Regions from separate parts of the Halomonas sp. 111 genome, predicted to be linked through region 2. Evidence: predicted binding sites of a transcription regulator. Region 2 holds the regulator's gene; each other region holds the start of a gene.
What was found. Region 2 encodes LexA, which represses DNA repair genes until DNA is damaged. Its sites were predicted from a motif close to TACTGTNTANNTANACAGTA; they were not measured.

Region 1 (9,838 bases), on a different contig from region 2:
AGCGTTCCTTCTTCAAACTGCGCGGCACTAACATCGCCACGCGCATGAGCCGCCTCTAACGAGGCAAGCCGACGCTGAAAAATGGCCACGTTCTGCTCGGCCGAAGTGTCGTTGGCTTCATATGCGCGTTGCTGGTCATAAAGCGCATGCGCCTTACGCAGCGGGGAAAGTAGCAAGACAATCGCTGGCAATATGACAATCGCCATGGCGACCCATAAAAGCGTCATGAGGATCTCCTGCGCTGAATCAGCGCATCCAGCCGAGCGCGCTCTTCAGCACTTAGCGCCTTGGCAGACGCATGGCGCCGTGCACGCACAATCAGCAGCACGATCAAAACACCCCCGACGCCTAACCCGATGGGCAGCCCCCACAGAAGATAGGTGCGGCTCTCCAGGCGCGGATTATAGAGAACATAGTCACCAAAGCGCTCGACCATGTGATTGATCACTTCGCTATCGGAGCGCCCATCCTGCAGCATTTGATGCACCCGTTCGCGCATATCGGCGGAGATAGGCGAGTTCGAATCATTGATGGCCTGGTTTTCACACAGCGGGCAGCGCATGGACGCGGTTAATGCGTGATAACGCTGCGCCAGCACCGGGTCGTCAAACTCACGCAGCTCGATTCCCTCCGCCACAACGCTTGCCGACAACAGCAGCAGGAAGAGCACGGCCAGGGTCCGTATTAACGCCATTTGGCTACCTCCGGCAAAATACGCTCGGCCATATCCTGAGGCGAGATATCGCCTTTATGGTGATAGCGAATTATCCCATCGGCATCGACCAGAAACGTTTCCGGCGCGCCATAAACGCCGAGATCAAAGCCTAGGCTGCCGTCAGGGTCAAAGATATTCACTTCAAACGGGTCGCCAAACTCGTTTAAAAAGTGCATTCCCTTCTCGCGGGTATCGCGATAGTTCACCCCGACCATACGAACACCCTGGTCGGCCAATGCCAAAAGCTGGGGCATTTCCTGCTTGCAGGCCGGGCACCATTCGCCCCACACATTAACCAGTGAGACTTCCCCCTGGAGCAGCGTTTGATCAACCAGGCGGCCTTCATCACGCAGCGTGGAGGCCTCAAATGTCGGGAACTCACGTGCCATCAGCGCCGAGTCCCGGGCTGACGGGTCATGCTGCAAACGCTGATATAAAAACAGCGCCACCAGAAGAAAACCCAGCGGTAGCAGTAACAGCCATAGTCGACGGCTCATAGCGCGGCTTCCTGCGTTTTGGGCGAGCGGGCCACGTCGGCACGGTCGGCCGTTCTGGTTCGGCGATAGCGCTTATCCACTATTGCCAGTATGCCGCCTAACGCCATCAACAAACCGCCCAACCAAAGCCAGCGTACAAAAGGCTTATATTGAATGCGCATGGCCCAACTGCCATCCTCCAAATCTTCACCCATGGCAACGTAAAGATCCCGAAACAGGCCGGGGCGTAGCGCGACCTGGCTCATGGGCATACCCGTTGCCAGATAAAAGCGCTTCTCAGGGCGCATAATAAAACCACGCCCTGATTCGATATTGCGCACCTGAATGACGGCCGTATCGGCCATAAAGTTGGCGCCTCGGCGGCTTTTAAGCTCCGTCAACGTGAACTGATAGCCCGCGACGTCAAGCTCGGTGCCCGGCGCCATACGCACCGTGCGCTCAGTGGCATAGTTGGACACCACGGCCACACCAATAATCGTCACTGCAATTCCCACGTGCCCGAGCACCATGCCCCAATATGCCAGGGAAAGCTTGCGCAAACCCGCCAGGCGGCTGGCGCCGTGGCGGGTTTTATCCCACATGTCCTTCCCAATCGGCAGCACGATCCACAGCGCAGCCACAATACCCAATGAGGCCCACAGGTTCCATTTACCGGTGTATATCAGCGGCAACACCATACCCAGCACCAGCGCAGCGACGCCAGCAAGCCACAACTTACGGCGCAGTTCACTGGCTGGCATGCTCTTCCAGCGAGCGACCGGACCAAGCCCCATAAAGAGACACATCACAACCGTCAGCGGTACAAAAAGTGCATTAAAGTACGGCGGGCCCACGCTGATTTTACCCAGCTTGAGCGAGTCTAAAATCAGCGGATAGAGCGTGCCCAGCAAAATGGTCACGGTCATGATGACCAATAGAATATTGTTGATAAGCAGCAGCGAATCTCGTGATAGCCAGTTGAAGCTCGCATGATGGCTCACGCGGGGCGCGCGCAGCGCAAATATCAGTAGAGAAAGCGTCACGGTGATCGTCAGCAGCACCAGAATAAACAAGCCGCGTGAGGGGTCATTGGCAAACGCGTGCACCGAGGTAAGTACACCAGAACGCACCAGAAAGGTACCCAGCAGCGATAGCGAAAAGGTAAAAATGGCCAGCAGTACGGTCCAGCTTTTAAACGAGCCGCGCTTTTCGGTGACGGCCAGCGAATGGATCAGCGCGGTGCCGGTTAGCCAGGGCAGCAGCGAGGCGTTTTCTACCGGGTCCCAGAACCACCAGCCTCCCCAGCCAAGTTCGTAGTAGGCCCACCAACTGCCCAATGCAATACCCACCGTCAAAAAGGCCCAGGCAATATTGGTCCAGGGGCGCGCCCAGCGCGTCCAGGCCGCATCCAACCGCCCACCCAGCAGCGCGGCAATGGCGAAGGCAAACACGACGGAAAACCCGACATAGCCCATGTAGAGCATCGGCGGGTGAACAATCAAGCCAATATCCTGAAGCAGCGGATTAAGGTCCGCGCCATCGTGAGGCACATTGGGCAAAAGCCGCTCGAAGGGATTGGACGTCAGCAGGATAAACAGTAAAAATCCCACGCTAATCAAGCCCATCACACCCTGTACCCGCGCTACCATGTCGCGAGGCAGGCCGCCTGAAAAGCGCGAAGCGGCATACCCCCAGCCCGCCAGCATCAGGCTCCACAACAGCACCGACCCTTCGTGGTTGCCCCACACCGCACTGAGCTTGTAGTACCAGGGCAACAGCGAGTTGGAGTTGTTGGCGACGTTCGCCACGCTGAAGTCATCCAGCGCATAGCTGGCGGTTAGGCACATATAAGCCACTGCGATAAACAGAAACTGCCCCGTGGCCATGGGATGACCATATGCCATCCAAAGCGGCCTGCGCGTGGCCGCCCCGGCTAACGGCATTACGCCCTGCAATACTGCTATTAGCAGGGCAATAATTAACGCGAAGTGCCCAAGCTCAGGGATCAATTTTACCAACATCGGCACTCCAGCATGACACGGACTCTAGGGTATAGGACATTGGCTCAACCTATTCACGCTTGGCTGCTTCAACCGGTTGGTCCTGATAATCAGCAGGCGAGTAACCTGCCTCTTCTAACGCTTGCGACACTTCGGGCGGCATGTAGTTTTCATCGTGGCGAGCAAGCACCTTGTCAGCGATAAACCGCCCGTCTGTAGACAGTTTGCCTACCACTACCACGCCCTGCCCTTCGCGAAACAGATCCGGCAGGATGCCGTTATAGGCCACCGCAAGCTCGTCCACGTAGTCGGTTACCAGGAACTCGACATTCAGGCTTTGCGGGTCACGGACAACCGAGCCCTCCTTTACCATACCGCCTGCACGGATTGTCCGCTCGATGGGCGCGTCACCCTGGGCAATCTGCACCGGACTGTAGAACAGGTTGATATTAGCGCGCAGGGCATAGAGCGTGAGGCCTACCGCCACGGCGGCTAGCGCCAGCGCGCCGAGAATGATCACTAGCTTCTGGCGACGTTTAGGTGTCATCAGCATGTCTCGTTTGATGGGGTGGATGACGGTCACCACGCCGGGCACGGCGTTTTACAGCACTGGCCAGTTGGCGGCGCTCAAAACGAGCATGAATGATGCAGGCAACCATCAAAAGTGCCGTGACGCCCCAGGCCGCCCACACGTAAGGGCCGTGTCCGCCCATGGCCAAGAACGCGCCAAACGATGTAAATGCCATTACCGCGCCTCCCTGATCAAATCCCTGACCCAACGCTTATCAATTTCCCGACGCAGGATTTCATTCCGCGTACGCATCAGTGTAAGAGCGATAAAAAACCAGTAGAAGCCCAGCACCATGATCAGTAACGGCAGCCACATTTCCGTGGGCATGAGGGGCCGCGACGTCAACGTAAAGGTCGCCGACTGGTGGAGCGTAAACCACCAGTCCACCGAGTACTTGATAATCGGAATATTGATGACCCCAACCATGGCCAGTACCGAAGCCGCTTTTGCCCCCCCCTCACGACGGGTAAAAGCGCTGCGCAGGGCGATCACCCCCAGAAACAGGAACAACAGAATCAGCATGGAGGTCAGTCGGGCATCCCACATCCACCAGGTACCCCAGGTGGGCACACCCCACACCGCTCCGGAAAAAAGCGCCACAAACGTCATCACCGCCCCAAACGGCGCCATAACTGTCGCGGCCATATCCGCCACCTTGATCTTCCATACCATGAAGACCAGGCTCGCCGCCGCCATCGAAACAAACACCGACTGGGCAAGAAAGGCGGCGGGCACGTGGACATAAATGATCCTGAAGCTATCGCCCTGCCCCTGATTCACCTCGGTGGGTGCAAAGGCTAACCCCCATACCGTACCGGTCGCAATGAGTACCAGGGAGACTGCCCAGCACCAGGGCTGCACCTTTGCACTCATTGCATAAAACGATTTGGGCGAGCCCCATTTATGAATAAAGGTCCACATGGCGTGTTCTGTCCTCAACCGTTGATACTGATGCGTAGCGAGGCGGCAATCGCCCAGGGAGCCAACAGTAGCGACGCGGCCAGCAGGGCCCCGAGCATGGCCAGGTGCGCCGCGACACCTTCTCCGATGACAGCAGCCTGCACCGCCCCGACCCCAAAAATAAGCACCGGTATATACAGCGGCAGTATAAGCAGCGACAGCAGTACGCCACCCCGTGCGATACCGACGGTCAACGCCGCACCAATCGCGCCAAGCAGGCTCAAACTGGCGCTGCCCAGCAAAAGCGAAAGCGCAAGCACCACATAGCTGCCCGGAGGCAGGGCCAGCGTCACACCTAGAAGCGGCGCGACCAGTGCCAGCGGCAGCCCGGTCAACAACCAGTGGGCAAGTACCTTGGCCAGGCTAAGCGCGGCTAGCGGCTGAGGCGCGAGCAGCATCTGCTCAAGGCTGCCGTCGTCATAATCGGTGCGAAACAGGCTATCCAGCGACAAAAGCGCCGCCAGAAGCGCCGCTACCCACAAAAGACCTGGCGCGATCAGCGCAAGTACGGTGCGGTCGGGTGAAATGCCGATTGGAAACAGCGTTATCACCAGCGCGAAGAAGACCAGCGGATTGAACAGCTCGCCGCGGCGTCTGAACATCAGTGTTACATCACGCTTCAGGGTAGCGGTAAAGGCGATCCACAGCCCGCCCGGCACCGGCGTTTCAAGTAGTGTAGTGGTCGCCTTCTGCCCCTGCGTCATTGTCTATCCCAGTTGAATACAGCGAGCGGCGGGCGAAGCATTCAGCCCATGGTGAGTGGTTACCAGAATGCTCCCCCCAGCTTGAGCGTGAGCTGAAAGCTGCGCTTCAAGCGCGGCTACGCCTTGGTGGTCAATGGCGGAAAACGGCTCGTCAAGCACCCAGAGTGGACGACGCGTCAGCGTTAACCGGGCCAGCGCCACACGGCGCTGCTGACCCGCCGACAGCTGGCCGGCCAATACGTCCTCAAAGCCGCCAAGCCCTACTTGCTCCAAAGCGCTCAGGCGCTGCGATTCATTACCCCGCTCGCCGCTTAGCGCCTGGTACCAGGCCAGGTTTTCAAGCGGTGAAAGCCCGGCCTTGATGCCTAGTGAATGTCCCAGATACAGCAGGTTGGCCAGATAATGTTCACGCACCTTGCGAAGTGGCGCGCCGTTCCAGAAAAGCTCGCCTTGGTAATCACTCAGTTGACCTGCCAGCAGCTTTAACAGCGTGGTCTTGCCGCTGCCATTGGGGCCTTCAATTCGAACGATGTCACCGCTGCGAATCGTGAGATCGAGCCCTTCAAATAGCCAGCGCCCATCACGCTCGCAGGCTAGTTGTCGTGCTTGCAGGCACAGGCTCAAAGGCGTCTCCCAACAGGTTGATAGTTAGCCAAAACTCTACACGGAAAGCCACGTTATCTCCAGCCAATCGCAGCGGCCGTGAGAATGCATCAAGCGTGCCGACGGAACCAGCATCTTGAGTAGCCAAAGGCACTGGATAAAAACAGCACTACCACTGTATGCAAAAACAGCTGTATACTAAAACACTGTATGAAAAGACATGCCAACAACCTGCTGGCTTGCCACTACTAAACGCCTAGGGAAAGGGCGCTGCATTGGAGAATTTCCTATGAATATATCGATGTCAGCACCAACTCACGCCGGTTCTACCGTATTGAGCAGCGCGTCCTGCGCACCTAAAGGCATTCAATCGGCACGCGCCTTTAAAACAGCACCACGCAGAACGCGGCACAATACCTACGCCCTCAAAATACGCGGCAACCGAATGCGTGATTGCAACTTGTTTGATGGAGATGTCATTATTATTCGGCGTTTTCAATGCGATACCCACGAAGAAACCGCCGTCGCTCACATCAATCAGCAGCCTGTTGCGTTGAAGCAGCTCTCGATCAGTCGCTTTGGCGTACATTTATGGCCTGCCGACACCCAAGCGCCGGATCTCTTTTTGCACAATCGCGATATTCAAGTGTTAGGAATGGTAATGGGTGTGGCGCAGGATAGTGCCAACGACCTTGCTGCCAATTCTTATGGCCTTATGGAGCACTGATTGCGTTATCAAGTTCCTGATTTAGCTGCCTCGCAGTGGCATACCGCCGAAATAGAGGTCGAAAAAAGCCAGTTTCTGGCGTGGCTATGCCATGCGCCAGATGTGGCCGCTTTTAGTGCACTTCTTGAAGCGGCAAGAGCTGCTCACCCCAATGCCAGCCATCACTGTACGGCTTATATTGCTGGGCCGCCCGGGGAGCAAACACTGATTGGTTTTTCCGATGATGGCGAGCCGGGCGGCACGGCCGGTCGGCCAATGTACCAGGTACTTCAAGGCAGCCAAATGGGTGAAATCGGCGGTGTCGTGACGCGCTACTTCGGCGGCACCAAGCTAGGCACCGGCGGGCTGGCACGGGCTTACGCTCAAGCCATCAGCCATGCGTTGGAAACCTTACCGACGCGTGAAGTGATTGAGCGAGACGCCTACACGCTACGCCTTACCTTTGCCAGCGAGGCTATCGCCCGCGCCTGGTGCGACGAAAAGGCCATCCCCATTGAACACGTCAACTACGATGGCGAAGGTGTTCAGCTCACCATTGGCTGGCCCCGCGACCATACGTTCGACCTTTCCCCCTTGGAAAATCGCCTAAAGTGCACGCTGGACGTTACTCCGGTAAACGCACCCGCCCCCTAAACCAAAAACGGCTTACGGTGTAAACCGTAAGCCGTGCATGGGGCACTTCTGCTTCCCCGTCAATCCTGTCTATTTATCCCAAATATTTAATCATTACCCCGGCAGCCACGGCAGAACCAATTACCCCTGCCACGTTTGGCCCCATCGCATGCATCAACAAGAAGTTATGCGGATTGGATTCCAGACCGACCTTATTAGCCACGCGCGCCGCCATAGGCACAGCAGATACCCCGGCAGCACCTATCAGCGGATTAATCGGCATACGGCTCATTAGGTTCATCAGCTTGGCCATTAACACGCCGGCGGCGGTACCAATTCCGAAGGCCACGATACCCAGCCCCAGAATCCCGAGGGTTTCCACCGTCAAGAAGCTTTCCGCCATCAGCTTTGAGCCAACAGAAAGCCCTAGAACGATCGTCACGATGTTGATCAGCGCGTTCTGGGCGGTATCCGAAAGCCGCTCTACCACGCCGCATTCGCGCATCAAATTACCAAAGCAGAACATCCCCAGAAGCGGTGCTGCGTCGGGTAGAAACAGCGCGACCAAGATCAACAGCATGAGTGGAAAAATCACTTTTTCCAGCCTGGAGACGGGCCGCAGCTGCGTCATTTTTATCTGACGCTCTTTTTCAGTGGTTAACAGCCGCATGATAGGTGGCTGGATTAACGGCACCAGCGCCATGTACGCGTAGGCCGCCACCGCGATAGCACCCAATAGCTCTGGCGCAAGCACGCTGGACACATAGATAGACGTTGGCCCATCGGCGCCGCCGATAATCCCGATCGCTGCCGCCTGGTTCAGCGAGAAGTCCATGATGCCCATGGAGGTCAGCACAACAGCACCAAACAGCGTGGCGAAAATACCAAACTGGGCCGCAGCACCTAGAAACAGCGTACGAGGGTTGGCAAGCAGCGGGCCAAAGTCAGTCATGGCGCCCACGCCCATAAAGATCAACAGCGGCGCGATACCCGATGCAATGGCCACTGAATAGAAGTTATACAGCATGCCATTGCTGTAACCGACGCTTGTCGCAATATCCTTAGCGGCACGCAGCTGCTCTGGCGCTACCTCACCATGGGCAACCACTTTGAGCGTTTCACGCCACGCATCAATACCTGCCAAAGGATCCAGCATTACGCCCAGCGCGGCACCAACCTGCTGAAGCACGGCAGGCTTGCCAACCTCAATGGCCTGGTCCAGCGCTGAAATCGCAAGGCCAGCTTCGGGAATATTGGCAAGAATCCCCCCAAAACCAATCGGCACCAACAACAGCGGCTCAAATTTCTTATGGATCGCCAAATAGAGCAGCAGCAGCCCGACCCCGATCATGACCACCTGGCCAAGCTCAAGGTTATAAAGCCCCGAGCCCTCCCATAACGTGACTAGCTTATCCATTCCCGAGGCCCTTAAAGCTCAATCAGTACGTCGCCAACAGCTACGCTGTCGCCTTCACTAACATTGACTTTCGATACCGTGCCGGCACTGCTGGCGCGAATTTCGGTTTCCATTTTCATAGCTTCAAGAATGATGACCACTTCCCCATCCGCTACTTGGTCGCCAGGGCGCACATTCACCTTGAAGATATTGCCAGCAAGCGGTGCTTCTATGGCTTCACCACGGCTGGCCGCCGGGGCGGGGCTCGCCGCAGGCGCAGGCGACTGCTCTTGCACCTGGCCAATATCGCCGCCTTCAGAAACTTCCACTACAAACGCTTTGCCATTGAGCTTTACGGTATAGGTTTCAGGGCCACGTGCCGCCTCTGGCGCACTGTCTTGAGTAACCACCGGAGGCTTGGCAGGCTCGCTACCAGCCACCTGGGGCGCAGGTTCGAAAGCGTCCGCGTTATCACGATTTTTAAGAAACTTCAGACCGATTTGCGGGAACAAGGCGTAGGTGAGGACATCATCTATTTCACACTCGCCCTCTGCCAAGCGTACCTGCTCGGCGCCGGCTTTCTCTTTAAGCTCTGCCGCCAGCTTTTGCATTTCAGGTGCAAGGTTATCCGCCGGGCGACAGGTAATCGGCTGACCGCCCTCCAGCACGCGGGCTTGAAGCTCGGTATTAAAGGGGGCGGGTGCCGCGCCGTATTCGCCTTTCAGCAGCGCCTGCACCTCTTTGGAAATGGACTTGTAACGCTCGCCCATCATCACGTTCATTACCGCTTGGGTACCGACGATTTGCGACGTGGGCGTCACCAGCGGAATAAATCCCAGGTCTTCACGCACACGAGGAATTTCGCCAAGCACATCGTCCAGCTTGTCGCCCGCACCCTGCTCTTTCAGCTGACTTTCCATATTGGTCAGCATGCCGCCTGGCACCTGGGCCACCAGAATGCGCGAATCGATGCCGCGTAACGAACCTTCAAAAGCAGCGTACTTTTTACGTACTTCACGGAAATAGCCCGCGATGTCTTCCAACAGTTCAAGGTCCAGCCCGGTATCACGGTCG
Region 2 (9,838 bases):
TTGTGCCCATTCTGCGGGCTGGTTTAGGCATGCTGGAAGGCGTTACGGATTTGATTCCCAGTGCGCGCGTCAGCGTTGTCGGCCTTTATCGCGATGAAGAAACGCTGCAGCCTGTGCCGTATTTTGCGAAATTCGCCAACGATATTGAAGAGCGCATGGCGCTGGTGATTGACCCGATGTTGGCAACCGGTGGTTCCATGATCGCCACACTGGACATGCTGCGTGAGCGGGGCTGTGAGCATATGAAGATCATTGTTCTTGTCGCTGCTCCCGAAGGCATCAAGCGTGTGCAGGATGCTTACCCAGACGTGGAAATTTATACGGCCTCGGTAGACGATCGGCTCGATGAGAATAGTTATATCGTGCCGGGATTGGGAGATGCCGGCGATAAGATATTTGGAACGCGTTAAGCGTTTTGCCTAACGGTGCCCCTTACGCTTTGCGTTGGGGGCATTTTTTTGCCTTTTCGATATAAATTGATTCCTGGGAGTTGAGTGATGAGTAATGCTGGCAGCCGGTCCGAGTCTTGGCCGAAGGTACTGCTGACCGGAGCACAAATGCTGTTTGTCGCATTTGGCGCGTTGGTACTGGTTCCACTGTTAACGGGCCTGGATCCAAGTGTTGCACTTTTTACTGCCGGTGCGGGAACGTTAATATTTCATGCGGTTACTAAGCAGTCGGTGCCGGTATTTTTGGCGTCCTCGTTTGCGTTTATCGCGCCTATCCAGGGGTCTATTGCCAGTTTCGGTGTTTCCGCGACGCTTGGCGGTTTAATGGTAGCCGGTCTTGTGTATGTCATTATTTCCCAGATCATACGCGTACGCGGTATCGGTTGGCTAAATCGTTTATTACCGGCGGTGGTGGTTGGCCCGGTCATCATGGTGATTGGCCTGGCGTTAGCGCCGGTGGCCGTTAGCATGGCAACCGGGGAAACCAGCGACAATATCAGCTATGGTCAAGCGATCTTTTTATCCATGGCCAGCCTGCTGGTGACGCTGGTATTAGCGGTATTTGGGCGTGGCCTGCTGCGCTTGATTCCCATTATGGGGGGTATTGTTACCGGTTATGCACTCTCCCTGGTGATGGGGGTTGTCGATTTTACACCGGTACATGAAGCGGCCTGGCTTGGAATACCCAGTTTTACGGCGCCTAGCTTTCATTGGGCGGCTATTTTATTCATGATTCCTGTGGCCATTGCGCCTGCGGTTGAGCATATCGGAGATATGGTGGCGATTGGTTCGGTAACGCGTAAAAATTATCTCGAAAAACCGGGCCTGCACCGTACATTGCTGGGCGATGGTTTGGCGACCATGGTGGCGGCACTGTTTGGCGGTCCACCCAATACGACGTATTCCGAAGTAACCGGTGCCGTAACACTGACGCGGGCGTTTAACCCTGTTTATATGATTGTCGCGGCGATTATCGCCATTCTGCTGGCCTTTATTTCCAAGCTGGGTGCACTGTTGCAAACGATTCCAGGTCCGGTAATGGGCGGCATTATGACGCTGCTGTTTGGCTCGATTGCTGTCGTCGGAATGAATACGCTAGTACGTGCGGGTCAGTCGCTAACCGCGCCACGCAATCTGGTGGTGGTGTCGTTGATTTTAGTGTTTGGTATTGGCGGCATGCAATTTGGGGGAGGTCAATTTACCCTGCAGGGCGTAAGCTTGGCGGCTCTCGTAGGTATCGTACTGAATTGGCTATTGCCTCGTGAGCGTGAAGGGGAGTAACAGCTCCCTCGTCCTTATCAGGATTCATTACCAGGGAAGGAGACATGTATATGGTAAGTAATGTAGCCACTGCATTTCCCGTACTCGGCGTTGTCGCTTGGAGTGGAACGGGAAAAACGACGCTACTAACGCAGTTGCTGCCACGGTTGCGCCAAGCAGGGCTAAAGGTAGCTGTCATAAAGCATGCCCATCACAGTTTTGAAGTGGATAAACCTGGTAAAGATAGCTATGAGCTGCGTAGCGCCGGGGCGGCACCGATGCTGGTCGCCTCACGGGAACGCTTTGCGCTAATGCAGGAAACGCCGGGTCAGGATGAGCCAGACCTGGCAGCGTTGCTGGCAATGATGGCTTACCATGAGCCAGACCTTGTGATTGTCGAAGGATTCAAAGCATGGCCCATTCCCAAGCTCGTACTGTATCGTAAGGGAATTGGAGAGCCGTCTATTCTTCATGATGCGACGATTCAGGCGGTGGCGCTTGATGATCAACCACCGGTTGAGCTTGACCCCCGGATTACCCCGCTAAACCTTAATGATATCGATGCAATTACTCACTGGGTGCGTACGTGGGCTAGCACTCAACCCAATGGCACATTTTTAAAACATAGGTGATAAACATGCAGCTAACCCACCTCAATACGCGTGGTGAAGCTAATATGGTCGATGTGGGTGATAAGCACGAAACACGTCGTGAGGCCGTCGCCTCGGGGCGGATTTTAATGCAGCCAGAAACGCTGAAGCTGCTAAGTGATGGCGAGTTACCCAAGGGCGATGTCATTGCAACGGCCCGGATTGCCGGTATTCAGGCCGCGAAGCGTACCCATGAATTGATTCCCTTATGTCATTCGTTGGCGCTTTCCAAAGTCTCCATTGAATTTGATATCGACCCTGCGCAGGGCTGTGTCCACGTGACGGCACTGTGCCGATTAAATGGACGCACGGGTGTTGAGATGGAGGCGCTTACCGCGGTGTCGGTCGCGTGTTTAACGCTCTACGATATGTGTAAAGCCGTCGATAAGGATATGTGTATCGACGCTGTTCAGCTTGAAAGCAAACGCGGCGGCGTACGTGGTGATTATCAGCGCAGTGCTCGCCCGCAAGCCCCCATTGTGACGGGAGAAGGGACGGCAGGCGAAGTGACACTAGGCGAACGCTGCGCCTCGCCCTGTGTTCGGGTGAAGTTTTTAGCCGAGCTGCGTGAACGTGTCGGTGTGAGTGATACGGTGCTTGACCTGGACCAGGTGCCGAGCCGTGATATTGCGGGTTTGAAGGCTGCGCTGAGCCAGCGTGATACGCGATTTAGCGTGCTCACCGACCAGCGGACGCTGTGTGCGATTAACCAGGTGATGGCCAACGATAGCGCACGGATTACTGACGAGGATGAAGTCGCCTTTTTTCCACCCGTGACAGGGGGCTAAACGATGAATATCCAGGTCCGAGTCCAGTCAGCGCCTTTTTCATTAGGCGATGGCTATGCGTCGACGCTCGCCCAGCGAACCGATATTGGCGCGGTTGTCAGTTTTACAGGGTTGGTTCGGGACTTTAACGAGTCGCCTGATGTCACCGGGCTTACCCTGGAACATTACCCCGGTATGACAGAGCGGACGCTGGAGCAGATAGGCGAACAGGCGTGGCAGCGCTGGGCGCTTCAAGCGGTTTATATTGTTCATCGGGTGGGCTACCTGGCGCCGGGGGACCCCATCGTTAGGGTGCTGGTGGCGAGCGCTCACCGGCGCGAAGCATTTGAAGCGTGTGACTTTATTATGGATTTTTTAAAAACCCAAGCGCCGTTCTGGAAAAAGGAGCATTCCACTCAGGGTGAGTATTGGGTGAAAGAGCGCGCTACCGATTGGCAAGATGCCGAGCGCTGGTCATAAGGCTATTACAGTGCCCGCCTGGCGAGTGCGCTGCGTTCTACAGGATTCGGTTACGCCTCGTTGCGTTTATAGAGGCGCTTCCGCAGCCATTATTTGTAAGTGGACCTCAGGCATGTGCTGCATGTGGTCCGCCAACCAATGAATCAAGCGTGGCTGTAGCGCAAGGCGCAAATCAGCCAGCGTATCCGCTTTAATCTCCTCCAGCTGATTGTCCAGCCATTCGCTAAAGCTATCTTCGTCGAGCGGGCTGGCGCTACTGCTATCCAGCATCAAGCGACCGATGCGCCACCATCCGGTATCGCTGGCCGCGACAGGCAGGGCGAGAAATAAACTGCCTCGGCGCGTCGTGGTTTTGGTGGCCTCCAGGCCCGGATGCGGTACAACGCTATTTTGATTAACGATACAGGGCGGTTGAGGGTGGCGGGCTTCGCAGCGCAGTCCCAAGTGGTCCATAACGATCATGTCGCCATTAACGGGTGCTAAAGGTGCGCTGATGCCCAAGGAGTCTGCAATCGCTTGGTGGGCCTGCTGGTGGCGCGCTTCGCCGTGCACGGGGATCAAATATTTGGGCCTGATCCACTGGTAGAATGTGATGAGTTCTTCTTGCGCAGGGTGGCCTGTGGCGTGCAGCTCTGGATGATTAACCTCATCAAAGATCGTGACCCCAAGTTGGACCAAGCGTTTTTTGAGCTGCTCAATGGGGCGTTCATTGCCGGGGATAGCTTTGGCAGAGAAAATGACGTTATCGCCAGGCTCAAGGTCAATAAACGGGTGGCGCCCTTGGGCGAGTCGTTGCAGTGCTGCACGAGGCTCACCCTGGCTACCTGTGGCGATAATCACCACTTCATCGGGGGGCAAATAGCCCAAATCATGAGGGGGGACAAGCGCTGGGAAGTCATCCATGTAGCCAAGTCCGCGTGCAATGCTCACCATGCGCTCCATGGATCGCCCCATCAAACTGACCCGACGGCCGCATTGATGAGCCGCCCGGCCAATGGCCAGTACGCGTGCCAGGTTGCTTGCAAAACAGGAGACCACGACGCGGCCTTTGCATTCCTTCAGGCTTTTAGCCAGCGCTTTAGCCACATCGCCTTCACTGCTGGAGTGGCCAGGCAGAGGGGCATTGGTTGAATCACCTACTACTAAATCAATCGGGGCAAGCGCTCGAAAGTGCGCCGCGTTAATGGGCGTGCCAATCAACGGCTCTGGGTCCAGCTTCCAATCCCCTGTGTGCATTATGCGGTAATCGCCCATCACGATGACCAGCGCGCAGCTTTCAGGGATCGAATGGGTAACCGGCAAATAGCGCACCGAAAAGGGTGCCGTTTCCATTGCTTCGCCCGGCTCGATAATCTTAATCGCGGCGCTACTTAGCTGGTGTTCAGCGAATTTTGCACGTAAGAGACCTGCCGCAAGCGGGGTGGCATAGATAGGGCAGTTCCACTTGGGCCATAACCAGGCAACCGCGCCAATGTGATCTTCATGTCCATGCGTTATAAATAACGCTTGGGGCGTTATGTTCAGTGCCTCGGCGGTGCCCAGGTTAGGTACTTGAAGGGGCGAGTTAGGCAAATCCTGGCGAATCATCATGCCGCAGTCGACCGCGATCCAGTGATCGTCGTATCCATACAGCGTTAGATTCATGCCGATTTCACCACACCCACCCAGCGGCAGTAGGCGCAGAGGTGGGCGGCGGCGAGGACGAAGTTGAACGCGTGGTGGATGCATCGGTTATGAAAAGCCTAAAAAGTAATGCCTTAACTATACGGGAAGGCAGGGGCGGCTAACAATGACCCCCGACATTAGATAACGGTGCTTCGTTAATAGGGTTCCGGTACACTAGGCAGCCGTTATTTACGGCGTCGCTATTTAGCCGCTGTTTGCGGCGCCGTTGCACTATGCCAATAGACGATACCAATAGTGGTTTGTCATTTGTATTTCGTAGGTCGTCAAGAGTACTTCACATGTCTCATTATTACCGTTTAGTCGTTTCCTGCCCCGATCAGGTGGGTATTGTTGCCCGTGTGTCTGGATTTATTGCTCAACAAGGCGGCTCTATCACCGAGGCCAGTCAGCATTCTGACTTGCAAACGGGCCGCTTTTTTATGCGTTATGAGATATTGGCCGATTCGCTTGGCATGTCCGTTGAAACATTACGCAGCGCCTTTGAGCCAATTGCTCAAGAGTTTTCCATGCAGTGGGCGCTAATGGATACTCAAAAGCGTCGGCGCGTCATCCTCATGGTCTCCCGTGAGTCTCACTGCCTGGTGGATTTACTTTACCGTTGGCAGGCAGGTGAGCTGGATTGTGATATCGCCGGTGTGATTTCTAATCACGAAGACATGCGCTCAATCGCTGAGTGGTACGGTATTCCTTATCACCATGTGCCGGTGGACCCGAATAATAAGGAAGAGTCGTTTACTCAGGTGCAGGAGCTTATTGATAACGCGCGAGCGGACTGTATTGTATTGGCGCGCTATATGCAGATCCTGCCCCCGTCGTTGTGTGAGCGCTATGCTGGGCAGGTAATTAATATTCACCACAGCTTCTTGCCTTCATTTGCCGGTGCCAAGCCTTACCATCAGGCTTATGAACGTGGCGTAAAACTAATTGGCGCGACGTGCCACTACGTGACGGAAGAGTTGGATGCCGGGCCGATTATTGAGCAGGATATTCATCGCGTGAGCCATTGCCATACGCCAACCGACCTGGTTCGCTTTGGGCGCGATGTAGAAAAAGCCGTATTGGCGCGAGGCCTGCGCTGGCATCTGGAGGACCGCGTTTTGATCCACGGCAATAAGACCGTTGTCTTTAGCTAAGCGTTTTTAAAACTGTTTAAGCTGAACCAGTAACAAAACAAGGGGGTGGTCATGAAAATGGCCACCCCCTTGATGCTTTTAAAATCCAATTTCACGCAAACGGCTTATTAGCCTAGTGCTTGGCCATTACCGCCACGGATGACGCCTACACCTACGCCTTCAATATCCAGGGATTGGGTTCGCAGGTCGATTTCAATCGGTGCAAAATCAGCGTTTTCCGCAATCAGCATGACCTGATGCCCTTGGCGTTGAAAGCGTTTTACGGTGACTTCATCTTCCAGCCGCGCAACGACGATTTGCCCATCACGTACACGGTCAGTGCGGTGCACCGCCAGTAAATCGCCTTCCAGGATGCCCACATCCTTCATGGATAAACCGCGTACCCGCAGGAGGTAGTCGGCTTTAGGGGTGAAATATTCTGCGGGTAGCGGGCAGTAACGGTCGATATGCTCCGCTGCAAGGATCGGACTGCCAGCGGCCACTTCACCGATGACTGGCAAGCCCATCGGCGGAAGATCATTGCTGTTGGCTGCAACGGTGGCGGGTAATTCGCTAACGTCCTGAGCTTCCTGGTTGGGGAGGCGAATCCCCCGCGACGTATTGCGAATAATCCGGATAACGCCTTTACGCTCAAGAGCACGTAGATGCTCTTCAGCGGCATTGGGGGATTTAAAGCCCAAGGCCTTGGCAATTTCGGCGCGGGTGGGAGGGTAGCCGAATTCACCCATGGTTTTTACTATAAAATCAAAAACATGTTGCTGACGTGCTGTGAGTGGCCGCGACATACCAAACTCCATAAACAATAAAAGACAGTCGGTATCTGTCTGCTTGATCAGTATGTGTTTAAGTATACAGTATGTTGCTCTATCCAGTACATGGTTAAAAAAGCAGCTTGTTAAAACACTGTCTGTGAGCGGTAAGACGTTTGAATTAACGCTAATGCGCAGGGTAGCCAAATAAAAAAACGGTGAATAAGGGTGATTGAGCCTGATTAAGATATGACTTACTATTCTGGCATGTTTTAAACACTCGTTTCTCCGGAGGCCATAATGGCACAATCTGACACGGTGTCACGCATTCTGGATACCGCTGAGGTGCTGTTTGCAGAGCGTGGCTTTGCTGAAACGTCACTGCGTAACATTACCAGTAAAGCGCGAGTAAACCTGGCGGCTGTTAATTATCATTTTGGTTCCAAGAAAGCCCTTATCCAAGCCGTATTCTCACGCTATCTAGACCCGTTTACTCAGCGTTTTCATGGTGCGCTCGATGAGCTTGAAGCCCACTATGCCGATCGCGCCATCCCCCTGGAAGAGCTACTTGAAACAATGGCCACCACGGTGCTGGCAGTGCCTGCTGAACGGGATAGCTTGAAAGTCTTCATGCGCTTATTGGGGTTAGCCTATAGCCAAGCGCAGGGGCATTTACGGCGCCATATTCAAGAGCAATATGGGGATGTGTTTACCCGCTTTACCGGGCTTGTGCGTAAGGCGACTCCTGATTTACCCGATGCCGAGCGTTTTTGGCGGCTGCACTTTATGTTGGGTACGGTTATCTTCACCTTGTCGGGGCTGGATGCGCTACGTGATATCGCCTCCAAGGATTATCAGGAGCAGGTGACTGTGCGTGATTTAGTGCGACGCTTGCGCCCTGTGGTCGTTGCCGCCATGAATGCTCCACTGCCGCAAGAGGTTGAAGGAGCGCAGCATGCGAACGCCCCTGTTAGCTGAGTTGCCACCTGAAAAAGACGGCTGGATCGAAATTGATACCGGCGCACAAATCCTGCGCTGGTGGCAGGGTCAAACACCAGACTTTGAGTGCGCTATCTCTACTGGACGCGCTGGCGTTGGCCAGCAAGAAGGAAGTAGCCAAACGCCGCATGGCTGGCACTATGTTCGCGCGGCAATTGGCCACGAACAGCCGGTCAATGCGGTATTTAGAGGCAGGCGTTTTACCGGTGAAATTTTCTCAAGTGACTTGGCCGACGCTCATCCGACACGTGATTGGATTTTGACGCGTATTTTATGGCTGTGTGGGTTAGAGCGAGGATTTAACCGTGCAGGCACGGTCGACTCTCAGCGCCGCTATATTTATGTACACGGAACGCCGCCCGATCAACCGATGGGCAAACCTGCTTCACATGGCTGTGTTCGTATGCGAAACGAGGACCTGCTTTATATCTTTGAGCGCGCCGTGCCTGGAACGCCTGTTTGGCTACATGGCAGCCATCTGTAATGGCCTTACGCAGAGGCTTTTTTGACTCTGTGCGTTGATCGTCTAAAATCATCGGCCCTTTTGTTGGATCCCTGCTAATGACTCAACCTATTGGCCCGGTCATGCTCGACCTGGAAGGGCCTGAATTATCCAATGCTGAAAAGCGCTTGCTGCTTGAACCTGCTGTCGGTGGCGTGATTTTGTTTGCCCGTAATGTGGAAGACGCCTATCAGGTGCGCAAGCTGTGTAGCGATATAAGGCGTATACGGGGCGATCTTTTATTGGCGGTTGACCAAGAGGGTGGCCGCGTACAGCGTATCAAAAAAGGGCTTACCCGCTTACCGGCCATGGCCCGGGTTGGCGAGCGTTATGCTCAAGACCCTGAAGAAGGCCGCTCTCTCGCCATAGACGCAGGTTGGTTGCTTGGCATGGAAATGGCCGCCTGTGGGCTGGATTTAAGCTTTGCACCAGTGCTTGATGTGGATAGCGGAGTTTCTAGCGTCATCGGCGACCGTAGTTTCAGTGGTGACCCTGAGCACGTTGCTCAATTAGGCGCCGCTTTTGTTGAGGGCTTACATCAGGCGGGCATGGGCGCTGTGGGTAAACACTTCCCTGGTCACGGCGGCGTAGCCGCGGATTCCCATGTCGCACTGCCCATTGATGAGCGTTCAATGGAGGCAATTAAACAGCGTGACCTTGTCCCCTTTGAACAGCTAGCCTCCCAGCTGGATGGCATTATGCCCGCGCATGTCATTTATCGAGCGTTTGATACACGCCCGGCGGGCTTTTCGCCCAGTTGGTTGGGGATGCTGCGTGAATCGCTGGGCTTTAAAGGCTGTATTTTTTCAGATGATTTAAGTATGGCAGGTGCTCACGAAGCGGGCTCGCCACGCGAGCGTGCCGCTGCTGCACTCGCCGCTGGCTGCGATATGTTGTTGGTGTGTAACGACCGTGCCGCTGCGCTTGAGGTCGTTGAAGCCAGCCAGGGCATCGCCAATAAGCGCCCTGCGAAACTCCGCTATGGCCGTGCACGACCTGATTTGGATGCGCTGAGCGCGCTGGGGCGTTGGCGACGTACGCATGCCAGGCTAGAAGCGCTGGCGGACTTCCCTAACCCCACCTGATTTTTCTTTTCGCAATATTGCTACATTTTTGGGAGTTACCCCATGTCCAAATTGGATAAAGAAGCGCTTGAGTCATTG
Region 3 (9,838 bases), on a different contig from region 2:
AGGGTTGATAGCCACCTTGTCATCAACGCGAAGATCCGTCACGCCATCGCCGACCGCGCTTACCATGCCGGACACCTCGTGACCCAACGTCATCGGCTCGCGCAACCTGACTTGGCCGAAACCACCCTGGTGGTAATAGTGCAGGTCGGAGCCACAAATGCCGCCCCTACTGATCGTGACCGTCACTTCATGCTGCCCTGGAGGCGTGGCATCAGGCTCCTCTTCGACTCGAAGATCATGGGCCTTGTGTATTTTAATCGTCAGCATCACTTACCCCACTCGATGAGTGTTACAGCACGGAAATCATGCCGCCATCGACATAAACGATGTGGCCGTTGACGTAGTTGGAGGCGGCCGAGGCGAGATAGATCGCCGTGCCTGCCAGCTCGTCTGGTCGGCCCCAGCGCCCTGCCGGCGTGCGCCCTTTAACCCAGCTGTCGAACTCAGGATTGCTCGTCAGGGCTTCGTTCATATCGGTCAGCATATAGCCCGGGCCGATAGCGTTGGCCTGGATACCGTACTGCCCCCACTCCGCCGCCATCGATTTGGTCAGCATCTTGATGCCGCCCTTAGCCACCGTATAAGGAGTGACGGTCGCTCGGGCCAGGTCGCTGGTCAAAGAGCCGATATTGATGATCTTGCCTGCCCCTTTCTCTACCATCCGTTTGGCTACTTCACGGCTCACGATGAAAGCCGAGGTCAGGTTGGTATCGATTACTCGCTGCCAATCGCGAGTATCCAGTTCAAGCATCGGCTTTCTAAACTGAATCCCCGCGTTATTGACCAGTATGTCGATTTCGATACCGCCCTGGTCCAATTGCGCCAGGGCCTGACAGACCGCAGTTTCATCGGTAACGTCGAAGGCCGAGACGTTAACCTCGTAGCCTTCGCCCTGCATCCTTGCGGCGCTGGCTTCAAGACGCTCGGTGTTCATACCGTTGAGTATGATCCGGGCTCCGGCCGCGGCCATGCCTTCGGCAATGGCCAGCCCAAGTCCGCGCGATGAGCCCGTTATCAGCGCGGTCTTTCCGGTTAAATCAAACAGCTTGATGGACATGACGTCTCCTTCGCGTGATCTCGTTTATACCGTCGACGTACGTACGGATAAATCCGGCCTTTCGAAAACGCTGGGCAGTAATTCGACCCCTAGGCCTGGCCCCTCCATGGGGTAGACATAGCCATTTTCGATTTTGGGCACCTGGGTGACAAGCTCGTTGTACCACCCTTTATAAAATGCTCGGACGCTTTCCTGAATAAGCGTATTGGGCTGGCTGAACGACATGTGTATCGCTGCTGCAAAGCCGACCGGCCCGATGCAATCGTGGGGTGCAAACGGGCGGTGCCAAGTTTCCGCCAGCGCCGCGATCTTGCGCCCTTCCGTCAATCCGCCGGTCCAGCAAAGATCCACCATGACCACGTGCGCGGCGTCCCGGTCCAGCATATCCTTGTAGGGCCAGCGCGAACCCAGCGTTTCACTGGCGCATGTCCACACGCTGGTCGACGCTGCGAATTCGGCAAGCGCTTGGGGCGAGTTCATGCGAATAGGGTCTTCATACCAGGTGGGCGCGAACTGCTCGAGCTCGCGGGCGATGTTCTTGGCGGTCGGCAGGTTCCACTGCGAGTGGAATTCGACCATGATCTCCATTTGATCGCCTACCGCCTTACGGATCTCTTCGAAGGGCTTGACCGCCTGCTTCATCTGAGCAGCCGTAATATACTGGCCCCGTGTTTCGGCCGCGGCAGGATCAAACGGCCAGATTTTCATGGCCGTGATACCCGATTCGAGCAGGTTTTCCGCCAGCTGTGCAGGGCGTCTCATAAAACCTTCAAGATCCTCGTATGGACCTTCCGGCTTATCCAGATTCCAGTTAGAAACCGGCTTGATTTCATTAGTTCTAACGTACTTATAACCGGCGCATGTGTTATAGATGCGAATCTTGTCCCAGCACAGCCCGCCCAGCATTTGATGTACAGGCAAGTCGCACACCTTGCCAAAGATATCCCAAAGCGCGATATCGATGGCCGAGGCGGCTCGATATTCAGCCCCTGTAGAAGACTGCGCCATGGGCAGCGATACCATCTCCTTATGCAGTGCCTCAATATGCAGGGGGTTTTTACCCAACAAGCGGCCTGCCAGCGTGTCATGAATGTGCGCCTCAACGGCCCCCGCTCCATAGAACGTCTCGCCCAAGCCCACGATGCCGCTATCCGTTTCAACATGCACCCAGAGAACGTTAGCGAACTCCTTAAGCCTAAAGGTTTTAATTGAGGTGATTTTCATTATTTCATGCACTCCTACTGCCCATCCGGGTATTGGAATCAGCCATTACTTGCATCGGGGTTTTATTGGTAGCGCGAGACGCCGTATCGGATTATTGAAGCAGTGAGTACCGCTTTCTTTAAATAAGTATCGAACTCGAACGACATCTCTTTAAAGCGTTAGGTTCTGTTCAAAGTGCGTATCAACCCAGTACAATCCAGACTGCCTCCCACTCGTGATATATCACGAAATATTAATAACACACGCTCGTATAACCGGCAATTAGCCCACTATGAGAGGACAAAAAAATCGTCGTAAGAAGTGAAATAAACATATGATTAAAAAAAGAAAAAAATAATAAAATACTTTAGAATATTAACCCAAAGTATAGGATCTCAAGAGACTTACCAAACGACGTGTTGTGTTTTTAAGATAAATGGCAATGAACACTCGTGCCTTTGGAGAAGCCGAGGAAGCACGCCGTTATAAATGCCGTTTTGTTAAGCCCGCTGAAGTCAAGGCAACAAAAGTCAGAGGAACTTACGCATGTGATACAACGCCAAGACGCTAAAAAAGCGCTTGAAAAGACTGTCTGAAGGTTCAGCCATTGCAACGCCCCCCCATAGGCTACTGGATTGAAATCAACGCCTCCAATATGTCTGCCGCCTGCGTAATAGCCGCATACTCCCCTTCCAGATTCGCCAGTGACATAGCATGCACTTCATCCGCCGTGCGATAAGTGCCTGCGTAATCCTGCTTGGCAAAGGTAAAAGTGGCATCGGCGACGACGTGGGTATCAAAGCCAAGATTACCGGCCGTGCGAGCGGTGGCTTCAACCGAATTGCTGGTACTTACACCGACGATAACCAGCCGCTTGATCTCGCGAGCGTGAAGCCAGCGCTCTAAGCCGGAGTGGGTAAACGCACAGGGTATGTTCTTTTCCACTACGTGCTCTTTAGGTTGCGGGACTAGTGCGGGCTGGAACTCTGCGCCTGACTGTCCCGGCCAGAACGGCGAGCCGGGGGCCCGAGAGATATGCCGTACATGCACCACCGGCCAGCATGTACTACGCCACTTTGTAAGCAGGCGCTGGATATTTTCTTCCGCATTAGGGTTATTGCGCTCGCCTGCGGCAGGATCGCTCATACCCCGCTGCATATCGATGATCATCAGGGCGACAGGTTGATTACTCGTTACCAATCCAACATCCTCTTTTATAGGCTTCTTGGATCAGGCGTAAATCCAAGCACTTACGTGAAAGCTATGCGTTACTAGCCAGCCCCTTCCCAAAATTACTCGAAATACTTTAACCGCCTATACAGCTTGGCTAGAAAGCGAGCGCCAACTATTAGGCCAATGCTGAGCACCACCGCTGCTAGCGAGCCGTAGGCCACTATGCCTCCCCACGCCCATTGGCCAATCGCTGTGCTCAAATGCTGAACGAAAAGATACACACCGATCAAGAAGCTGCCTGCGCGTACCAGGCCCTCCTCGGCAATCGTTAAAGCAGGCTCTTCTCCAAAAAATTTATTGGCCAGCGTTACCGCAGAAAACCACAGTACGATACCCGCGATGATAGGAATAACAGCAGTGGCTGCGAGCCATGGCAGCCACTGGGCTAGCTCCGCATCGTAGCCGGGGCTAAACAGCAGCGGCGATACGCTTAGCAAAGGCGTAATGGCGAGGTAAATAGCGAGTAATCGAATCAAAAGAATGGAGAAAGGTTTCATAGGCTTACCTTACATTTAAACCTCCAGCATAAGCCAAATTTGGCCCAAAAACCTGGTACCCGATACAACATTGCCTTGGTAATTTCTTACCAAGGCAATGAAGCAGTACGGCTACACTCTGTATAACGGACGAATGTAGAACCGGTTGTTTAACGATCCCGAATGACAATCGGACCAATGGGCGCAACATTAGGCATGAACAGCATGACTTCGTTAACGTCGTGCATGGGGGCGACAAAATCGGCTTTCCAGGTACCTACGCGTGGGTTCTTGTCTGGTTCGTCGTTAAAGCTCAGGCGCAAGTTGTCTGGCGCGACCACACCTCCATCCTCACGCAGCAGCGAGAACGACTGGTCGCCGAACTCGGCGTAGATCTGCCCGTCAATTCGATCTAGCGGGATATCGTCATAAATGATCTCGCCAGAGTAACCTGGGTAGTCCGTCACGAAACGTACTTCAATATGTAAAACGCCCTCTTTGCGAACGGCTTTATAAGGCTCAGCGTAGGCGTGACCACTGGCGGTGGGCGCGCGTTCAGCATTAAGTGCAAATGCTGGCGTGCTGGCTAGTGTTGTCATTAATAGCAGTGAAAGCGTGTTACGAAGCTTCATATCTGACTCTTTTCGGGGTAGTGAGTGGAGTGGTCGTTGGCGAAGTGATATCAGTCAGTGATTACCAACGGAACAGAGCCGCCCGAAGGCGGCTCTGTTGTACTTGCTATACTTGTCTATTTAATCAGCTTCGATACCGAAAGCGTTTAGGCCCGCGCGGAATACGTCGGTGTTGTCGATCCAGTAGTGGCTGTCTTCGTCTACTTCATAGCGGGCAAGACCGTCTTCTGCCTGAGCGATGTCAAAGAAGAACTCAGCGCCCGCGCCGTGGGCATACAACGGTACCAGCTCACGCGTGTGGGTATCGGAATGCCAACGTACCAAGGGTAGCGCGCCAGCACCCTGATTAACGATTGGGCTATAGGCATTCACATCAGAGTCAGGACCTTGAAGCAAACCGTTACCGTGATCAGTCGTTACAATGATCAAGGTATCGTCCCAGGAACTGTTGTTTTCTACCCACTCAACGGCCGCCTCCACAGCTTCGTTGAAGTCGATTTGCTCTTCGATAATACGCGGCAGGTTGTTAGCGTGAGCAGCCCAATCCACAGCGCCACCTTCAACCATCAGGAAAAAGCCATTTTCGTTGCCGTTTTCACTGGCGTTGAGCACGTTCAAAGCGCCGCCCGTCAGTGTAGCAAGGCTTGGTGACGTATCCAGCAGATTACCGCCGGTTACGCCGGGGCGGCTGTATTGCAGCGTCTGAATGTTCTGCACCAGGCCCAGTACTTTGTCCTTGGGAAGATCCAACTCACCAGCAGCCAGAGCTTCAAAATCGTCCTTGCTTTCGATAAAGGCGTAATCCGTTTCGCCGCCTACCAAGCGCTGGTAGGTCTCTTCGCCACCGATAAAGCGGAAATCGCTCTCATCGGGGTTATCGACATGCTCGCCGGCTGCATCGTAATAGGGGTGCCCGGTACCGATGGCGACAGTGGCAAGGCCAGAATCGACAATTTCGCGGCCAATGGCTCTATAGTCGTTGCGGCTTACGTTATGGGCCATGAAACCGGCAGGCGTCGCGTGGGAGACCTGCACCGATGAGACAACACCCAGAGCGCGGCCGCTATCAACAGTGTATTCGCCAATATGCTTAAGCGGCTCATCATCGTTGGACCAGTTGATGGCGCTGTTATAGGACTTATGGCCTGAAGCCAGCGCCGTTGCCGCTGCAGCGCTGTCGGTGTAATCAGCCCGGGCGTAGTCGTAACCGGCAAAGTAGCCCTTGTAGTTACCCAGGCTACCTTCGTAAACGGTATCTACCGCCTCGTCGTTCCAGAGCTCGGCTGGTTCAAACGTAACCGTACCGTCGTCACTCTTGGTGGGTGTGGTAGAGGTGTTTAACGGATGCGTTGCCATGAAAAGCTGTGTGTCAAACTCATCATAAACTTCATGGCCCAGCGCGCCATGACGGAAGTAACTTGCCGCACGGAACGTCTCGATACCGGTTCCGTCGGTGATCATCAAAATAACGTTCTTAGCTGTATTTTCCTGCGCTAATACCGGCGTAACCATGACCGATGCCAGTGCCAACGTGAGTGCGTTGCGCGTAAAGTTCTTCATTTTCATCCCTAAAATAAATTTAGCTAATTTGATATCCAACAAATCGTAGCGCCTAAAAATGTCATTTTCATGACTGCTAATGAAGGTAAGTCAATTATTTCTAATAAACATGAATCGCACTCAGTAGCCGATCCGTAAAACTGTTCATTGTGGGTTTCGCCTGAGTAACACTTGCACGCTTGGTCACAACGCATATACTGTATATAAATACACCAATATAGGCAGAGGCAGGCGTATGGCGTCTCTCGGCAAATCACCAATACAGCCCCCCGTGCACAAAGGCCGCGGGGCAACCTATGACCCGCACAACCGCTTTGCCCCAACCCATAGCGTGGCAGAAGACGACGGATGGTGGCGCGAAGAGACTTCCCCCACACGGGCAACTGAAGTACGCGAAGAAACCAGTAAGAGTGCGCTTTCCTGGAACCGGTCGCCAGACTTGCCTTTTGATCGCTCATTGAACCCTTACCGAGGTTGCGAACATGGCTGTGTTTACTGCTATGCCCGCCCTTCTCATGCCTATTGGGATCTGTCCCCGGGGCTTGATTTTGAAACCAGGCTGATTGCCAAAAATGGCCTGGTGGAGCAATTAAGTGAGGAGTTTTGCAAGCCTGGATACGTCTGCCGACCAATCAATCTCTCTGGTAATACCGATTGTTACCAGCCACTAGAAGCCAAGCGCCACTTAACGCACCAGTTGCTTGAGCTATTATTGGCTTGCCGCCATCCAGTCACTATTGTGACCAAAAGCACGTTAGTATTACGGGATATGGATCTGCTGGCTGAGATGGCCGAACACCGCCTGGTGCGCGTATTTATTAGCCTGACCAGCCTGGACGCCAATATGAAACGCACGCTGGAACCTCGTGCGGCCTCTCCTCAAGCGCGTTTAAAAGTTATCCGTGAGCTGAATACTGTAGGCATTCCCGTCGGGACGCTTGTTTCTCCGGTCATCCCCGGATTAACGGATCATGAAATAGAGCGGATTCTTGAGGCCGCCAGCCGTGCTGGCGCACGAACGGCGTCCTGGATGCTGCTGCGCTTGCCCCATGAAGTCGCTCCTCTTTTTGAAGCCTGGCTGGAAGCCCATTACCCAGAGCGTGCGGCCAAGGTAATGAGCCTGATTCGCCAATGTCGGGGCGGCAAGGCCTATGACGCTCAGTTCGGTAAGCGCTTTCGCGGCGAAGGTATTTTTGCCGATATGATTGCACAACGCTTTAATCGCGCCAGCCGCCAGTGGAACTTTCAATCTCGTACCGAGCAAGGGCTGAATACCCGAGACTTTCGCCCGCCCAACGCTCAGGGCGAGCTTTTTTATTAAAGCCCATGAAAAAGGCATTTGCCTGACATACTCTCAGCTTACTGAAAGTGCCAAACAAATGCCTGAGTGATTACTACTTCTGTTTTTCGCTATTCGTCATAGCTCTGCTTAAAATCTAATGGACGACCTTTCTAAACATCCTCCCATGGTTCATCAATGCAGCTTTTCTCCATCAACAGTGATGTGATGCGTACTGCGGGCTTTGGGATGAATAAAGTAGTGACCTTCGGGCGCGGTATGGGGCTTGATATGGTGTAGCTTAAGGTTTTTTGGCGCAGCGCTTTTATTATGCACTCCATAAATAATAAACGGAATCGATAGCACTACAAGGAAACAGCCGATCAGCAAACCGGTATACACTTCGTTAGACTCTTTTCCTGGCAACCCCGTGGGAGGGAAGAAGGAGACGACAAAAGCAACTAAAGAAGTAAGTAACCCCACTACTGCAACGGCAATTTTTATTTTGTTACCGCCAGGGATATTGAAGGTACGTTGATTTTCAGGCTGTTTTCGAACAAGGGTAATGTAAGCCAGGAATAGCATAAAGTAGCTGCACAGATAGATAACGACGGTTAGCGCTAGTGCAATCAGGAAGGACATATTATTTCCTCCCCCCGTATTCGTCAGAATAATCAATGCGATAGTTGTAATGGTTAGCTGAGAAATAACCAACGCCACCGGCACGCCGTTCTTGTTTACTTTAGCAAAACGCGCCGGCAATATACCCTGCTGCGCGGTTACCAACATGCCGCGTGATGGTCCAACAATCCATGCGGCTATTTCAGCCAGCACGCCCAGCAATAGCAGCGCAGCAATAATCCGAATAGCCCATTCAAAATGGCTGCCAAAGTGGTTAATCAACACACTGAACGTTTGCATCACGCCCGCAGATAAGTTGATTTGCTCGTGAGGAATAACAGATGCAATCGTCAACCCACCGAGAGAACTTAAGAGAATGGCAGAAACCATAAGAAATAACATGGCGAGAGGATAGTCACGACCAGGGTTTTTCATCTCATTGACATGAGTCGCCGACGCTTCAACCCCCATATAACTCAGTATAAAAGCGACAAACACTACCAAGGTACTCATACTACCAAAGGTGGGGAAAAACGTCTGTGCACTCATTTCAATAGCGACCGGCGCACCTGAGCGAAGATACAAAACTGCAAGCCCAATTAAGATAAAAGCGGGCAGTAGAATACCTGCAAAAAAGCCTAGCTTTGCAATCCGCGCCGTATTCTTGGTACCGCCAAACTGAGTTAACGCTAATCCCCACAATATAATCAACGCCGCAATCGTTTTGACTATCGGGTCGCTATTCAGTGCAGGCCAATTAAGAATATAAGAGAGTGCGCCTAGCACGAAGTAAAGCATAGGAATAAAGCCGACAGCAATTTGCAAATAGCCAAAGGAGATTGCCGCAAATCCCCATCGTTCACCTAGCGTTTTGGATACCCACGTAAAAACCCCGCCCTCTTCCCAGCCTTTAACCGTCGCCATTTCTGCCGCGCAAAGCCCTACCGGAATAAACCACAGAACCCCACCAAGAATAAGAAAGAAGACCAACGAGAAACCCGATGTTGCAAAGGTAGGATATTCATATACCGCCATTACCATTGAAGCCGTTATCGCGAAGAAACCCAATAACGAAAGCTGCTTTGGCGCGGCTGTCGATTGTGTATTATCCATATTTATTCCCCGAAGAAACGAATTATTAATCCGTCATTCTTTTATTCGCTAATTAGAGCGGCGATGTCTAGCCGCCCTAACAACCAAAGAGTCTCAAATCAGGAATGATTAAAGCCGCTGGCTTCATCTTCTGATAGTGGATTAACCACGGGATGATCTTCAAAATGCTGAAGTGCTCGCTTCATATCTTCAATTAACAAGCAGCCTAGATCGTAGCTCACCCCATGACGAACAAGGATACGCTGGATAACCAAGTCTTCACGGTGAGCTGGCATAGAATAAGCAGGGACTTGCCAGCCGCGCGAGCGTAATTTGTCGGCCAGGTCATAGAGCGTATAACCGCCAATATTTGCTCCCTCTTTCAGCTTCCATGCCAACGCAGGAATACCTTCATTGCTGTTCCCATCAAAGAGGATTTCGAAGGGGCCTAGTTTACTAATCTCATCTGCAATATGCTGCGCGGTAGCGTAACAGGCATTATGGATTTTGGCGTAACCTTCACGGCCAAGTCGCAGGAAGTTGTAGTACTGCGCAATGATTTGCCCGCCGGGGCGCGAAAAATTGAGCGCGAATGTCGGCATATCACCGCCGAGATAGTTAACGTTAAAAATGAGCTCTTCGGGCAAGTCTATTGCTTCACGCCAGACCACCCAGCCAGCTCCCA

Region 1: a site for LexA is predicted at 6,203-6,222, ahead of ACT3T7_RS11155 (LexA family protein). Genes of this name have one in related genera too.
Region 3: a site for LexA is predicted at 6,357-6,376, ahead of ACT3T7_RS13510 (PA0069 family radical SAM protein). Genes of this name have one in related genera too.

What each region holds. Positions count from the first base shown of each region.
Region 1 is NZ_JBQSYV010000013.1:41,540-51,377, forward strand. It holds gene ccmI (c-type cytochrome biogenesis protein CcmI) at 1-227, opposite strand, end outside; gene ACT3T7_RS11115 (cytochrome c-type biogenesis protein) at 224-694, opposite strand; gene ACT3T7_RS11120 (DsbE family thiol:disulfide interchange protein) at 685-1,212, opposite strand; gene ACT3T7_RS11125 (heme lyase CcmF/NrfE family subunit) at 1,209-3,212, opposite strand; gene ccmE (cytochrome c maturation protein CcmE) at 3,262-3,738, opposite strand; gene ccmD (heme exporter protein CcmD) at 3,728-3,937, opposite strand; gene ACT3T7_RS11140 (heme ABC transporter permease) at 3,937-4,683, opposite strand; gene ccmB (heme exporter protein CcmB) at 4,698-5,426, opposite strand; gene ccmA (cytochrome c biogenesis heme-transporting ATPase CcmA) at 5,430-6,050, opposite strand; gene ACT3T7_RS11155 (LexA family protein) at 6,319-6,756, shown strand; gene ACT3T7_RS11160 (IMPACT family protein) at 6,757-7,389, shown strand; gene ACT3T7_RS11165 (sodium ion-translocating decarboxylase subunit beta) at 7,463-8,785, opposite strand; gene oadA (sodium-extruding oxaloacetate decarboxylase subunit alpha) at 8,797-9,838, opposite strand, start outside.
Region 2 is NZ_JBQSYV010000026.1:36,351-46,188, reverse strand. It holds gene upp (uracil phosphoribosyltransferase) at 1-410, shown strand, start outside; gene ACT3T7_RS16730 (uracil-xanthine permease family protein) at 498-1,730, shown strand; gene mobB (molybdopterin-guanine dinucleotide biosynthesis protein B) at 1,781-2,341, shown strand; gene moaC (cyclic pyranopterin monophosphate synthase MoaC) at 2,347-3,147, shown strand; gene moaE (molybdopterin synthase catalytic subunit MoaE) at 3,151-3,606, shown strand; gene ACT3T7_RS16710 (ribonuclease J) at 3,673-5,250, opposite strand; gene purU (formyltetrahydrofolate deformylase) at 5,571-6,425, shown strand; gene lexA (transcriptional repressor LexA) at 6,533-7,210, opposite strand; gene ACT3T7_RS16695 (TetR/AcrR family transcriptional regulator) at 7,475-8,152, shown strand; gene ACT3T7_RS16690 (L,D-transpeptidase family protein) at 8,130-8,657, shown strand; gene nagZ (beta-N-acetylhexosaminidase) at 8,735-9,760, shown strand; gene ACT3T7_RS16680 (hypoxanthine-guanine phosphoribosyltransferase) at 9,803-9,838, shown strand, end outside.
Region 3 is NZ_JBQSYV010000017.1:55,250-65,087, reverse strand. It holds gene ACT3T7_RS13545 (L-idonate 5-dehydrogenase) at 1-267, opposite strand, end outside; gene ACT3T7_RS13540 (SDR family oxidoreductase) at 290-1,057, opposite strand; gene ACT3T7_RS13535 (mandelate racemase/muconate lactonizing enzyme family protein) at 1,082-2,281, opposite strand; gene ACT3T7_RS13530 (cysteine hydrolase family protein) at 2,888-3,460, opposite strand; gene ACT3T7_RS13525 (hypothetical protein) at 3,553-3,990, opposite strand; gene ACT3T7_RS13520 (hypothetical protein) at 4,140-4,601, opposite strand; gene ACT3T7_RS13515 (alkaline phosphatase) at 4,722-6,161, opposite strand; gene ACT3T7_RS13510 (PA0069 family radical SAM protein) at 6,397-7,482, shown strand; gene gadC (glutamate:gamma-aminobutyrate antiporter) at 7,636-9,174, opposite strand; gene ACT3T7_RS13500 (glutamate decarboxylase) at 9,273-9,838, opposite strand, start outside.